DNA from 3 places in the Algihabitans albus genome. Region 3 is predicted to be linked to each of the others. Evidence: riboswitches for the same ligand, from Rfam matches in the RefSeq annotation. Region 3 holds a riboswitch; each other region holds the start of a gene.

Evidence for each region. Region 3 has a riboswitch for thiamine pyrophosphate ahead of DBZ32_RS01765 (ABC transporter ATP-binding protein). Riboswitches for the same ligand answer to the same signal wherever they lie in the genome.
Region 1: it holds a riboswitch for thiamine pyrophosphate, as region 3 does, so the genes downstream of both, DBZ32_RS07145 (TRAP transporter substrate-binding protein) here and DBZ32_RS01765 (ABC transporter ATP-binding protein) in region 3, are expected to answer to the same signal.
Region 2: it holds a riboswitch for thiamine pyrophosphate, as region 3 does, so the genes downstream of both, DBZ32_RS13025 (ABC transporter substrate-binding protein) here and DBZ32_RS01765 (ABC transporter ATP-binding protein) in region 3, are expected to answer to the same signal.

The regions. Positions count from the first base shown of each region.
Region 1 covers NZ_QXNY01000003.1:78,884-83,425, reverse strand. The annotation lists gene thiE (thiamine phosphate synthase) at 62-733, opposite strand; gene thiM (hydroxyethylthiazole kinase) at 730-1,536, opposite strand; gene DBZ32_RS07145 (TRAP transporter substrate-binding protein) at 1,569-2,651, opposite strand; TPP riboswitch at 2,727-2,837, opposite strand; gene DBZ32_RS07140 (orotate phosphoribosyltransferase) at 2,951-3,628, shown strand; gene DBZ32_RS07135 (ATP-binding protein) at 3,803-4,542, shown strand, end outside.
Region 2 covers NZ_QXNY01000004.1:612,958-617,499, forward strand. The annotation lists gene DBZ32_RS13020 (methyl-accepting chemotaxis protein) at 1-1,402, shown strand, start outside; gene DBZ32_RS13025 (ABC transporter substrate-binding protein) at 1,421-2,359, opposite strand; TPP riboswitch at 2,424-2,556, opposite strand; gene DBZ32_RS13030 (acetyl-CoA carboxylase carboxyltransferase subunit alpha) at 2,674-3,630, shown strand; gene DBZ32_RS13035 (Rrf2 family transcriptional regulator) at 3,656-4,108, opposite strand.
Region 3 covers NZ_QXNY01000002.1:61,560-66,101, reverse strand. The annotation lists gene DBZ32_RS01785 (class I SAM-dependent methyltransferase) at 1-150, shown strand, start outside; gene DBZ32_RS01780 (hypothetical protein) at 372-686, shown strand; gene DBZ32_RS01775 (DUF192 domain-containing protein) at 747-1,196, opposite strand; gene DBZ32_RS01770 (acetoin utilization protein AcuC) at 1,281-2,543, opposite strand; TPP riboswitch at 2,553-2,674, shown strand; gene DBZ32_RS01765 (ABC transporter ATP-binding protein) at 2,671-3,435, shown strand; gene DBZ32_RS01760 (ABC transporter permease) at 3,432-4,175, shown strand; gene DBZ32_RS01755 (universal stress protein) at 4,319-4,542, shown strand, end outside.

The sequences.
Region 1 (4,542 bases), on a different contig from region 3:
CGTTCGTTGCAAAAGGCGTGAGTGAGCCGGGAGTCTCTAAATTTCCTTAGCCGCGGGTCCTTCAAGACCTCCGCCGCAGACGTTTGCTGTCGGCCACGGCGCGGGCAAGCCGTGCGGTGGCCGCCTCGGGATCATCGCTGCCGGTAATGGCCGAGACCACGGCCACACCCTGTGCGCCGGCGGCGATGACCTCGGGTGCCCGGTCGATCGTAATGCCGCCGATGCCGACCAGCGGTAATGCGGTTACGGCGCGCACGGCGGCGACGCCTGCCGGTCCGATCGGCGCGGCTGCGTTCGCTTTGGTCGTGGTGGCGTAAACCGGCCCCACACCCAAGTGATCGACTGCTTCCACCGGGGCGGCCATCGCTTCCTCGGGACGGCGTACGGAAAGGCCGAGGAAGGGGCGGTGACCGACCCGCGCGCGGACTTCGAGGGCCGGCTGGTCGCCCTGGCCGACGTGCAGCCCGACCTTGCCCTCGGCAGCGCCCAGAACGACGGCCTCCTCGACCCGGTCGTTGATCATCAGCGGAACGCCGGCCTTCTCGAGCAGCGGCAGAAGGCTTCGGGCCAGCTCCAGATAGTCGTGCGCCGGCAATTCTTTCTCACGCAACTGAACCAGGGTGGCGCCGCCGGCCAGGGCGCGAGCGACGACCTCCTCCAAACCGTGACGGCGGCAGTCGCTGCGGCCCAGCACCAGGTAGACCGAGAGGTCGAGGGTCTGGCGCGCGCTCATCCGAGCCTCGCGGCTCGGTCGAGGTCGCCGCCGTCGAGCAGATAGAGCTCGTCGAGAAGATTGACGCGCAAGCTACCCGGGCCGCGCGAGCGCGCTGCGGCGCGCTCCGCCGCGACGCCGTAGATCGCCAGGGCATGCAGCGCCGCCGCCAGGGGCTCTGGCTCGACGGCCAGGCAGGCACCGGTCAGAGCTGTCAAGGCGCAGCCGCTGGCGGTGATCCTCGTCATCATTTCGTGGCTGTTGGCGCAGGTGGCCTGGCGGGTGCCGTCGCTGACGTGATCCAGGGCTCCGGTCACCACCACCACGGCCCCGCAGCTTTGCGCCAGACGCTGCGACGCCTCGACCGCCGACTCCGACCCCACGGTCGAATCGACGCCCTTGCCTTCCGCCCCGCTGAGGCCCGCAAGTGTCATGATCTCCGACGCGTTGCCGCGCACCACCGTCGGCTTACAGGCCAGCAGGCGTGCGGCGTTGCCGCGTCTGAAGCCGGTTGCGCCGACCGCGACGGGGTCCAGCACCCAGGGCCGCCCCGCGGCGGCGGCTGCCTTGGCGGCAGCTTCGGCGGACTCGACCCAATGGGCTTCCATGGTTCCCAGATTGACGGTCAGGGCACCGGCAAGGGCTGCGAACTCTGCCGCCTCCTGGGGCGCATGTACCATGGCCGGCGACGCGCCGACCGCTAGCAGAGTGTTGGCTGCCAGGTCCATGGCGACGAAATTGGTGATGTTCTGGACCAGAGGCCTTTGCTCGCGCAGGGCATGCAGGGTTTTGGACGGTTGGTCGAGGGTGGCGGCGAGGGTCATGGAGATCTCCTCTCGATGGGTCAAAGCGGGGTTCAGGCGTCGATCTGGGCGCTCAGCAGCGCATGCCGTCCGACCCGTCCCCAGTGTAGAAAGAGGGTCTTGGCCGCGGAGTAGGAGTCTCGGATGCGTCGGTCGAGCGCGCTTGTTTCCGCCAGCTCCGCCAGCACGGCTTCGCTTTCCAGGCGCGCGGCCCGCAGCACCTCGGTCGGCCAAGGGTGCAGAGTGACGGTGCCCTCTTCTTCGAACTGTGCGAGCGCTGCGGCGTTGCGCCATTCGGCTTCGGCTGGGCCTCGTCGGTTTTCCACTTCGCAGCAGGCCGTGACGAGCTGCTGCAGATCGCTGGGCAGGTCGGCATAGGCCTTTGCCGAGATCAGGGCTTCGGCACTGCCGTTCGGTTCATGCCAGCCGGGCCAGAGATAGAAGGTCGCCGCCCGCTGAAGGCCGAGCGCGCGGTCCTGCCAGGGTCCCAGGAACTCGGCGCCGTCGATTGCACCTGTCGAAAGCGCGCCGAAGATTTCGCCCGGCGGCAGGGTCACGGGCGCGGCACCCAGCCGGCGCAGCACTTCGCCGCCCAGCCCCGGCATGCGCAGCCGTAGGCCTTTCATGTCTTCCAGTTTCTCGATCCGCCGCCGATACCAGCCTCCCATCTGGATGCCGGAGTTGCCGGCGGCGAAGGGCTTCACACCGAAGGTTCCGTAAAGCTCGTCCCAGAGCGCCTGGCCGCCACCGGCTGTCAGCCAGGCGTCGTGTCCCTCCGGCATCAGTCCGAAGGGCACCGCCGTGAAATAGGGCGCGGAGGGCATCTTTCCGGACCAGAAGAGGGCTGCCGAGTGCCCCATCTCGACTGTGCCTGCGGAGACCGCGTCGAAGACTTCCAGGGCCGGTACCAGCTCGCCGGCCGCATGCAGCTCCACCGTCAGACGGCCACTCGACAGTGCGGTGATCCGTTCGGCCAGGCGGGCGGCTGTGGTGCCGGGTCCGGGTGCGTTCCTCGGCCAAGATGTGGCCAGGCGCCAAATCCGGCGCTCCCTTGCGATCGCTGGGGCAGACAAGCTGGCGGCGGCTGTGGCGCCGGTTGCAAAGGCGAGAAAGCGGCGGCGGTTTGCGACGTGCATCTCGGTTCCTCCCCCAGCGCGGGAAAGCGAAGCCGTCGAATGCTCGGGACCTCTGGCGACCCGCTTGACGTTTGCAGGCGGAGGTATCGGCGGCTCCCTGCGCTGGCATGATCCAGATCAGGTTCGGCGGGTGTGATCTCAGCCCCGTTGCAGCATGCGCTGTGCGGGACACCCCGGGCCTTATGTCGAGGTTATGATGGACCTTGGGATGCCGGCTGTGAAGGGGTGGCGTTGCCTCGATCGGGCAAAGGCAGCTATGACCGCGCCGTTACACCGCTACCCGACAGGAGTCCTGATCCATGACCACGCCCGTCAGCGGCGCCAAAACGGCCGCACGCACCACTGCCGACATTCTGTTGGAAATCGAGGCGGTTCTGTTCCGGCCTGAAGACCCCTTTACTTTCACCTCCGGGCGGCAAAGCCCGGTCTATGTCGACTGCCGCAAGATCATCTCCTTCCCGCGAGCGCGGGCGCGGCTGATGGACTTGGCGGTGGAGCGGATCGCCGATGCCATCGGCTACGAGTCGCTCGATGCGATCGCCGGCGGCGAGACGGCAGGCATTCCCTTCGCGGCCTGGATCGCGGAGCGGCTGGCCTTGCCCATGGTCTATGTGCGCAAGCAACCCAAGGGGTTCGGGCGGAACGCCAGGATCGAGGGCAGCTTTTCAGAGGGTGCGCGCGTCTTGTTGGTTGAGGATCTGGCGACCGATGGCGGTTCCAAACTCGGATTCGTCGAAGCGTTGCGCACGGCCGGTGCCAAAGTGGCGCACAGCTTTGTGGTCTTCCACTACGGCATCTTTCCCGAAGGTATCGCTCGGCTGGAGGCGGAGGGGGTGAAGCTGCATGCCCTTTGCACCTGGTACGATGCCTTGGCGGCGGCCGAAACGGCAGGCTATCTGTCGGGTGACGGCCTGACCGACGTGAAGGCCTTCCTGGACAACCCCGACGGTTGGCGCGCCGGCGACGCTCAAGACTAGTCGACGAGCGCGTTAACCCGAAGGCTCGCCAGTCCACCTGGAGGTTCGATCTGTTAGGGGATTCGACTTACGCGCACGCCTTGGCAGGCCGTTCGTAGGCATTAATACTATGTCAACCACTATCAGTAGAAGCTCTCGCGTTAAGAAACTCTCCGTACTGCGAGAATTCTCCCGATGGCGCTGTCTGGAAGAGACGTTGCACCGACTGTTGCCGGTCGCGCGGACTTGGAGCGAAGACCGGCGCTCAACGGCACGGAGATGCCCCGGCGCAGTTTGCTTGCCTTCGGTATCGTGCTCTGCCTTCTGCTGGCCGGACTGAACGCCTGGAATCTCGTCGAGTCGCGTCGTGTCGTCCTGGAGACGGCGCGCTCGAGCACGTTGGATACGGTCAAGCTGATCGCCGAGCATACCGCGCGTAGCCTGGATACCGTGGATCTCGTGCTCCGCAGCTTTGCCGTCACCTATCCTCGGTATGGCTCGACTCCGACAGACGCGCGCGGCCGCCTGGAAGAGCTGTTGGTCAAGCTTCCGCAAGTTGTGAGCTTCCGGGTGATCGACGCCGAGGGCCAGGTGCGCGTCGCGGCCGGCCCGACCGCCAGTTTGCCGCATCAGGTCTCCAGCTATGCCTACTGGCGGCACCACAAAGACGAGCCGAGGGGCAGCCTCAGCATAGGTGAGCCGCGCGTCGCCGGGGACCAGTGGAGTATTCCGGTCAGCCGGCGGATCGATCTGCCGAACGGCGACTTCGGCGGTATCGTGGTGGCAAATCTGGACGGCCGCTACTTCCATGATCTCTACCGCCGCTCCAGCAACCTTCACACGACCTCCCTCGGGCTTTGGCGCAGCGACGGTCTCTTGCTGGCGCGCTTCCCAGGATCGGGCGCGCAGGTCGGCCAGACGATGTTTCCCTTCGA
Region 2 (4,542 bases), on a different contig from region 3:
CATCAAGCTTGATGGCGAGGTCTTGGCGCATGCCGCGAAACCAGCTCTCGAAGGCCGCAATCTCTGGGATACCCAAGATGCGGACGGTGTCTACTTCTTCCGAAATCTCTCGGAAACCGCGCGCGCTGGCGGCGGACGTGAATACTACATGTGGCCGCGCGCCGGTTCGGATGTGCCGGAACAGAAACTGTCTTACGTCGTTCCTATTCCCAGTCTCGATGCCTTCGTCGGCACCGGCGTTTATCTCGACGATCTTCGAGCTGCCTTCATGGCGCTGGCAACGCGCGTGGCGGCGGCGATTGTCGTGCTCACTCTGATTGCGGTGGCGCTCGTCTACGCGGTCCAGAGAGACTTGGTCAGCAGCCTCGGGGGACTTTCGGCCAAGATGCGACGGATCGCCGACGGCGACCTGGAGGTTGCGATCGCCGAGACCAGTCGCGGCGACGAAGTCGGCCGGATGGCGGAGGCGCTGCAGGTCTTCAAGGAGCAAGCGCAACAGAAGCAGCAGATGCAGGCCGAAGCCGAACAGGCGCGCCGCGAGGCCGAAGCCGAGCGCCGTCGCACCTTCGATCAGTTGGCCTCCCGCTTCGAGAGTTCGGTCGGTGGACTCGTGGGCGGCTTGGTCAGCGCCGCCGGCAGCATGCAGTCTGCGTCCCAGACCGTCGCGGAGAGTGCCGAGAGCGCCAGTCAGTCCAGCGTCAGCGTCGCCGCGACGACCGACGAAGCCGCACAGAACGTTCAGACCGTTGCGAGTGCCGCCGAAGAACTGTCGGCCTCGATCCGGGAGGTCAGCGGTCAGGTCGGCGAGGCCGCGCGGATCGCCGATGAGGCATCCAGCAAGGCCGAGCAGACCAGTCAAACCGTTGGAAGTCTGAAGACCTCGGCCGAGAAGATCGGTGCGATCGTGACTCTGATCCAGGAGATCGCCGAGCAGACCAACCTGCTGGCGCTGAATGCGACCATCGAGGCTGCGCGGGCCGGCGAGGCCGGTAAGGGCTTCGCTGTCGTGGCCAGTGAGGTCAAGAATCTGGCGACTCAGACGGCCAAGGCCACCGAGGAGATTGGCCAACAGATCAGCTCCATGCAGGGCATCTCCGTCGAAGCGGCCCAGGCCATGGAGACGATTCGGACGACCAACTCTTCGATGCAACAGATCTCGGCGACTATCGCGGCGGCGGTCGAGGAGCAGTCGGCCGCCACTCAGGAGATCGCCCGCAACGCTCAGCAGGCGGCCGGGGGCACTCAGGAGACGGCACGCAATATCTCCAGCGTGTCCACTGCGGCTCAGACCAACCTCGAGACCGCGCAGCAGTTGCTCGGGCTGTCGGGCGATCTCTCGAACCAGTCCAACGAGTTGGGCGCCGAAGTCGAGCAGTTCCTGGCGGAGATCCGCGCCGGCTAAAGCGGCCTGATCTCAGGTCTACTCCAACTCCACCGCGTAGCTCTCCAAGGCCGGGGCCTCCTCGATCACGCCCTGATCGATCAGGAACTGCGCGAAGCGGCGATAGCGCCCTTCGTCCAGGGCCGCGGGCCGCAGAGCGAAGCGCGGCAGGGTGTCCCACCAGGCACGTCGATTCAACTCGTCGTCCAGCCCCGGTTTGTAGGCCTTGAAGATCTCCCAGGAGTCTTCGGGATGGTTGATGGTGTAGATCGTGCCGCGTTCGAGGGCACGTATGAAGGCCGGCAGGCGGGGGTCCTCCAGACGGTTCGCGTTGGCGATCACCACCAGCTCGTCGTAGGCCGGAATCCCATGCTCCTCGGGATAAAAGGCGCGGCCTTCCGAACCCTCGATTTCCAACTGGTTGAGCTCGAAGTTGCGGTAGGCGCCGATCACCGCATCCACCTGACCCGACAGCAGCGAGGCGCTGAGGGCGAAGTTGACGTTGATCAGCTCGACGTCCTCCAGGCTCAAGCCGGCCGGCGCCAGCATGCCGCTCAACATGGCCTCGGCAAAGCCGCCGACGGAGTAGCCGATTTTGCGGCCTTCCAGGTCGGCCAGGGTTTCGACGGGACCCTCGGCCAGCACCACCAGTGTGTTCAAGGGGGTGGCCACCAAGGTCGCGATGCGCGCCACCGGCAGGCCCTGAGCCGCCTGCATGTGGAGCTGGGGCTGATAGGAGATGGCGATCGGGACCTGCCCCGCGGCAACCAGTTTCGGGGGATCGTTGGGGTCGGCCGGTTCCAGGAACTCGACCTCCAGCCCTTCTTCGGCGAAGTAGCCGCGATCAAGGGCCACGATCAGCGGCGCGTGGTCCGGATTGACGAACCAGTCCAACAGAACCGTCAGCGTCTCGGCCCTGGCAGGCGAAGCCGCCGTCAGCAGCGAGATGGCAAGGCAAAAGGCAAAGCGGAACATCATCTGGCATCTCCTCCCGGCCGAACGGAAGGAAGGGTGCCGACCCTCTGCCCGGAGCGCTTCCGAGGCGATGCCGACCGTCCTTTCCCTGCGCCGGCATGATCCGGATCAGGTTCGAAGGGTCACCGCCTTGCCGGACGGTATCTCAGCCCCCGGGCCGGCCGCGACCGCGACCGGCAGGGACACCCCTAGGAACGTCGGAATCAGAATAACCGTCCCGCGCCGTCTTGCAATGCTTCGTGAAAGAGGCTTGGCGGATAAGTGTCATGGAGTTTTGCATCTGTGCGATTGCGAAGCCCTGTGCTATCCCCCGCGCCATGCGTGATTATCTGGATTTCGAGAAGCCGGTCGCCGAGCTGGAAGGCAAGATCGAAGAGCTCAAGCACCTTTCCGACGCCGGCGACCTGAACATTGCCGAGGAGGTGGGGCGCCTCCAGGCGAAGGCCGACCGCCTGCTGCGGAGCACCTATGCCAAGCTGTCCGCTTGGCAGAAGACTCAGGTGGCTCGCCATCCGCAGCGGCCTCAAGCCAGCGACTACATCGCCCAGTTGGTCGACGACTTCGTCCCCTTGGCGGGCGACCGCCTCTATGGGGAAGACGCAGCGATTCTGAGCGGTCTCGGCCGCTTGCGCGGTTACGCCTGCGTGATCCTGGGGCAGGAGAAGGGCAAGGACCTTCAAAGCCGTCAGGTCCGCAACTTCGGGATGGCTCGTCCCGAGGGTTATCGCAAGGCGCAGCGCTTGATGGGGCTCGCCCAGCGCTTTCGTCTGCCCGTGGTGACCTTCGTCGATACGCCCGGCGCCTATCCCGGCATCGGCGCCGAGGAGCGGGGTCAGGCCGAGGCCATCGCCAAGTCGATGCAGGTTTCGCTCGGCCTGCAGGTGCCAGTGGTCGCCGTGGTGATCGGCGAAGGCGGGTCCGGCGGTGCCGTGGCCTTGGCCACCGCCGACCGGGTGCTGATGCTGGAGCACTCGGTCTACTCCGTGATCTCGCCGGAGGGCTGTGCGTCGATTCTCTGGCGCTCCTCGGATCAGGCCAAGGAAGCGGCCGAAGCCTTGCGGCTGACGGCCCAGGACCTCTATCGCCTCGGCGTGACCGATGCTGTGCTCGAGGAGCCGATCGGCGGCGCGCATCGCGACCCTTCCACCATCATCGCGGCGGTCGGCGACGCTCTGTCGTCCGCCTTGGGCAGCCTCAAGGCGGTTGCGCCGGGCGAGTTGCGCCAGCAGCGCCGCGCCAAGTTCCTGGAGATGGGCAAGGTCGGCCTGTCTTGATTCGCCTGTCTTGAGACCGATCCGATCAGGCTTCTTCGGGACTCAAGAGCCCCTTTAGATCGGGGTTCAGCGTGACGAGGTCGTGCAGGGTGACCGCGTCGAGCGTGGCCATGAAGGCCTCCAAGGCCTGCTGCAGGACGCCCCGCAGCCGGCAAGCGGGAAAGATCAGGCAACCGCTCTTTTCGCCGCCCGTTCCACTTTGGAAGCATTCGGCGATGGCGAAGTCAGCTTCCATGCGCCGCACGACCTTGCCGATGACGATCTGTCCGGCCGGTTGCGCCAGTCGAAGGCCGCCCGCCCGGCCTCTTACCGTCTCGACGAATCCTTCGTGCCCGAGCGTGTTTGCGACCTTTGTCAGGTGCGTCTTGGAAATCCCGAAGCGATCGGCGATGTCGGCCGTGGTCGCGCGTGTCTCCTCCGCAACCGCCAGAAAGGTCAGCAGCCTCAGTGCATAGTCCGTTTGGACGTTCAACCGCATCTTCGTCTACCTATTTATGAATGCAATATACATATTATTTCTACCGCAAACAGCTCTTGCCCGACTGTATTGACTGAAACTACCACTTTCTTTCCCCGTTCGGGAAATCACCCGACGTCTGTCTCATAGCCCCTTGTGTGCTGTGACACGGGCGACTTCGCAAGTCTCACGGATCTCGAATTCCCTGTCAGGTGTTTGGCGAAAGGTCGTAAGGCCCAATTTTGCCCTTTGACGTAATTAAATATATATTTCATATGCATATTTAATTGGTTTTGTTTCTAAGGCAATCGACTGATTCAAGAGTTGATGGACGACCAGTTCAATCAGCCATTCGTCGGGGGTTTCATGATCACGCGGTTCTTCTCATCCAGTCTCCGCGCCGCAGTCGCGCCGAGGGATTTCGCTATCGCTGTCGGCGAGCCCGATCAGCCGTC
Region 3 (4,542 bases):
CTCTGGGGCGGCAGCGTCGCGGATCCCGACAAACAGGACGCCGACACCCTGGCCATCCGCGCGCTCAACACGGCGCTTCAGGGCGACCCGCGCGTGTCCCTCTCGCTCGTCCCGATCGGCGACGGTCTGACTCTGGCGCGGCGGCGCTAGCAAAACCAAGGCACGCTGGAGCGTAAATCCCGGCCTCTCTTATGTTTAGAGAGCGATTCACGTCCCGGGCGTGCTCTAGCAGAGCCGGAGTAAGGCGAACGGCACTTTCATGTAATTGTCGGCGTTTACGATATTCTTAGGTGGGAGTTAACCCTTTTTGACGCAGACTCGAGCATCGCTCTGCTGGTGGAGCGAGTCGCGGTCTTTAAGGGGGACCCGCAATGCGTCGATTTTTCACCTTCGTCGCTCTTGCTTCCGGCCTTGCTGCTGCACTGGCCGGTGCCAAGGTCGACGCGGCTCCGGCGGCCTGCCAACAGCGGGACGACGTGCTGAAGCATCTGGCCGGCAAGTATCGGGAAGCTCCGGTCGCCTTGGGCGTGACCAACACCGGGGGTCTGGTCGAAGTTCTGTCGAGCGGTGAAGACGGAACCTGGACGATCATCGTCACCTCCCCGACGGGTCTGAGCTGCCTGATGGCCGCCGGCGAAGGCTGGCGACCGCTCGAAGAGGTTCTGAGCGGCACGCCCGAGGCCTAGCGGTCCGAGCTTGACCGGGCTGCGCGGCGGAAGCCGCGCCGCCGCCGGTTCAGGCCGCCGCTAGTTCAAGCCGTTGACCTTGACCCGGTCGCCACGGGCCAGGCCGAGGCGCGCGAAGGTTCCGCCCGGCACCTCGAGGATCGCCCGCACCGGGACGTTCGAGGAAATCGGCGCCGTCGAATGCGGCACGGCGTTTTCATGCGCGCCCAGGATCGTCCAGTCCGGCCCGATCCAGATCATGTCAAGCGGGATGTAGGTATCCTTCATCCAGAAGCTGGACACCCTCGGCCGCCGATGCACGAAGAGCATGCCGGCATCGGCCGCCAACTCCTCGCGAAACATCAGTCCCTGCGCCTGTTCGTCCGGCGTCCGGGCCAGCTCGACCCGAAAGTCGTGCTGGCTGCCGTCGGCCGTGGCGATGGTCAGCGGCACGACCGGCAGGTCCGAGGCCGCCGCCGAGACCAATGGCGGAGCCTGGAAGAGAAAGACGAACAGCAGAAAGCGGACCATGAGCGACGCTGTAGCCCGCGGAAGCGGCCCAGGCAAGGACTTCGGGGACAAGAGCTTCACTCCGTCTGTCGAGAGATTTGCCGGTCAGGGTGCGAGCACGGCGGCGGCGGCGGCTCGGATTTCCGGCCGGATCGGCCCCGATCTCGGAGCGTCGGCCAGTGTCGTGAACCAGGCCTCGGGCGGAGAGCGGCCCAGGCGGTGGCGCCACTGCAGGCCGCGCAGCAGCGATTCGGCCGCCGGCGGCAGGCGTTCCGGAATCTCCCGCCCGTTCAAGATGCCCCAGAGACCGGCCCAGGCGCGCCCCACCGACCAGGGATTGTAGCCGCCGCCGCCCAGCGCCAGCAGGCGCGGTGCCAGAGGTTTGATCGCCTCGGCGATCCGCCAGAGCGCGCCGTTCGAAAGCGAGAGTTTGCTCAGCGGATCTTCCTCCAGCGCATCGGCGCCGCATTGCAGGACGATCGCTTCGGGTTCGAAAGCCTCGATGAGCGGCAGGATCGCCGCTTCCAGCAGGAAGAGCGCTTCGCTGTCGTTGGCGCCTGGCGGCAGCGGCAGATTGCGCGCCAGACCCCCGGCGCGATCCGCCAGGCTGCCCGGCCCCCCGGTCTCGCCGCGGGACAGGGGCCAGCGCCCCTCCTCGTGCAAGGACAGCGTGAAGACCCTCGGGTCGTCGTGAAAGGCGTCCTGAACGCCGTCGCCGTGATGCGCGTCGATATCGAGATAGAAGACGCGGGTCAGTCCGCCGTCCAGCAATCTCAGAATTCCGAGCACCGGGTCGTTGAAGTAGCAGAAGCCGCTGGCGCGGTCCGGCCGCCCGTGATGGGTCCCGCCCGCCGGCGAGTGGACCAGACCGCCTTCCGCCAACAAGAGGTCGGCGGCCAGGATGGAACCGCCGCAGGCCGTGGCGGGACGCCGGAAGACTTCGGGAAAGATCGGGTTGCCGGCCAACCCGAGTTGGAAACGCCGCTTGACCTCGGCTTCGAGGCGCTGGTCCCGCTCCGCCCGCTGCACGGCGGCGATGTAGTCGGGATGGTGAAAGCGGGCCAACTCGGCCGCCGTTGCCTGCGGGGAGACCAGATACTGCCGGTCCGGCAGCCACCCGAGCACGCGGCAGAGGTCGATACAGGTGGAGACGCGCGGGATCGCCAGCGGATGAGCCCGGCCATAGGTCGAGCGGCGGTAGATTTCATGCCCGATCATGCGCGGCGCCGCCGCGGGTCTGGCGGGCGCGGGCGCTGCGGCTGAGGGAGACGGACGGTCGAGCGTTTCCGGCATTGCAATGAGGGTATGGTGGCCCCCGCCAAGTCTGTCCAGTGCGGCAAGCTGGCATCCGGCGGCAAGCCGCGCCATAGTGCCGTCTCTTTTCACCGGGGGAGCCGTTCGACGGCTGAGAGGTCCCGCAACCAGGAGCGCATCCTGGGGGACGACCCCAAGAACCTGATCCGGTTCGCACCGGCGTAGGGAGGTGGGCTGCCGCATGTACGCCTCGCCGCTAGGCTCCCCGAAGCAGACCGCACCCACCGTGACGGTCGAGGCCGCCAGCCTGGTCTATGACGGCCTGCCGCTGTTCGACGACCTGCATCTGACCCTTCCGGCCGGCGAGATCACCGCCCTGCTCGGCCCCTCCGGCGTCGGCAAGTCGAGCCTGCTGCGGCTGATCGCCGACCTGGAAGCCGCCGCCGAAGGCCGGGTGCACGACGGCAGCGGCCAGCCGCTGACCGGCCGTGTCGCCTACATGGCTCAGCAGGACCTGTTGCTGCCGTGGCTCGATCTGACCGGCAATGTCCTGCTGGGCGACCGCCTGCGCGGCACCGCCCCGGATTTCGCCCGTGCCGAAGCGCTGTTGGCGGAGGTCGGTCTCGGCGACCGTCGGCACGACAAGCCGGCGGCCCTCTCGGGCGGCATGCGTCAGCGCGTGGCGCTCGCCCGCACGCTCTTCGAAAATCGGCCGGTGGTTCTGATGGACGAGCCCTTCGGGGCGCTCGACGCCATCACCCGCCTCGACCTTCAATCCCTGGCCGCCGAGAAGCTGGCGGGCCGCACGGTTCTGCTGGTGACGCACGATCCGCTGGAGGCCCTGCGGCTGGCCCAGGGCCTTCTGATCATGGCGGGACGTCCCGCGCGCCTGGAAAGGCCAAGCCGCCCCGAAGGCCCGACCCCGCGCGAGGCGAGCGATCCGGCGGTGCTGCGCGGACAGGCCGACCTGCTTGCCCGGCTCGGCCGTGCCCGGACCCCGGTATGACGCTGCTGCGTCCCTTGCTGGTTTTTCTCGCCGTGCTGGTCGTCTGGCACCTGGGCGTCACGTTGAGCGGGGTTCCGCATTTCCTGCTGCCGGGTCCCCTGCGTGTCGGCGACGTGCTTCTCGAGCGCTGGCGGGAGCTGCTGGCGAATGCCTGGGTGACCGGGTTGGAGATCGTCTTCGGGCTGCTGCTCGGCACCCTGCTCGGATGCCTCTCGGCGCTCTCGCTGGCTCTGCTGCCGCCGCTGCGGCGCTGGCTTCTGCCGCTGCTGGTGGTCAGCCAGGCGATCCCGGTCTTCGCCATAGCCCCGCTCCTGGTGCTCTGGTTCGGCTACGGCCTCGGCCCCAAGATCGCGATGGCCACCTTGATCATCTACTTCCCGGTGACCGCCGCCTTCTACGACGGTCTCCGCCGGACGGATCCCGGCTGGCTGGACCTGGCTCAGACGATGGGGGGAAGCCGCCTTTCGATTCTGCTGCGCGTGCGCCTGCCGGCGGCGCTTCCAGCCCTGACGTCGGGCCTGCGGGTCGCGGCCGCCACGGCCCCGATCGGGGCGGTGGTCGGCGAATGGGTCGGCGCGGGCGCGGGCCTCGGCCGCATGATGCTGGACGCAAACGGCCGGATGCAGACCGATGTGATGTTCGCAGCTCTCTTCGTGCTGGCGCTGCTGGCTCTGGCGCTCTACGCGCTGATCGATCACGGATGCCGCGCCGCCGTGCCCTGGGCCCGGGAACGCAACTGAGGGCTCGGGCCGTCGACGAGACTGCAAAGCGATTCCATCGGGTCGCGATCTGCTCTAGCGTGCCACTCTCAAAGAACCGATGACTACGAACGGTCGGCATCAGAACCGGCCGTCGCTTGCCCGCGAAGAGGATTCCGACCCCTATGCCGATCAAGACCATCCTGGTCCATCTGGCCAACGACGCGCATCACGTCGAGCGGCTGGACGTGGCGGTGCGTCTGGCAAAGCAGCACAACGCCCATATCACCGCACTCTTCATAACCTTTCCGGTCGGCATGCCGGCCAGTGTCGCGGGGCGCGGTGCCTCCGCAGTCTTTCTGGCCGAGGCGCAGGAGCAGGCGCGTGCCCGCGCGGCCGCCTTGGAGAA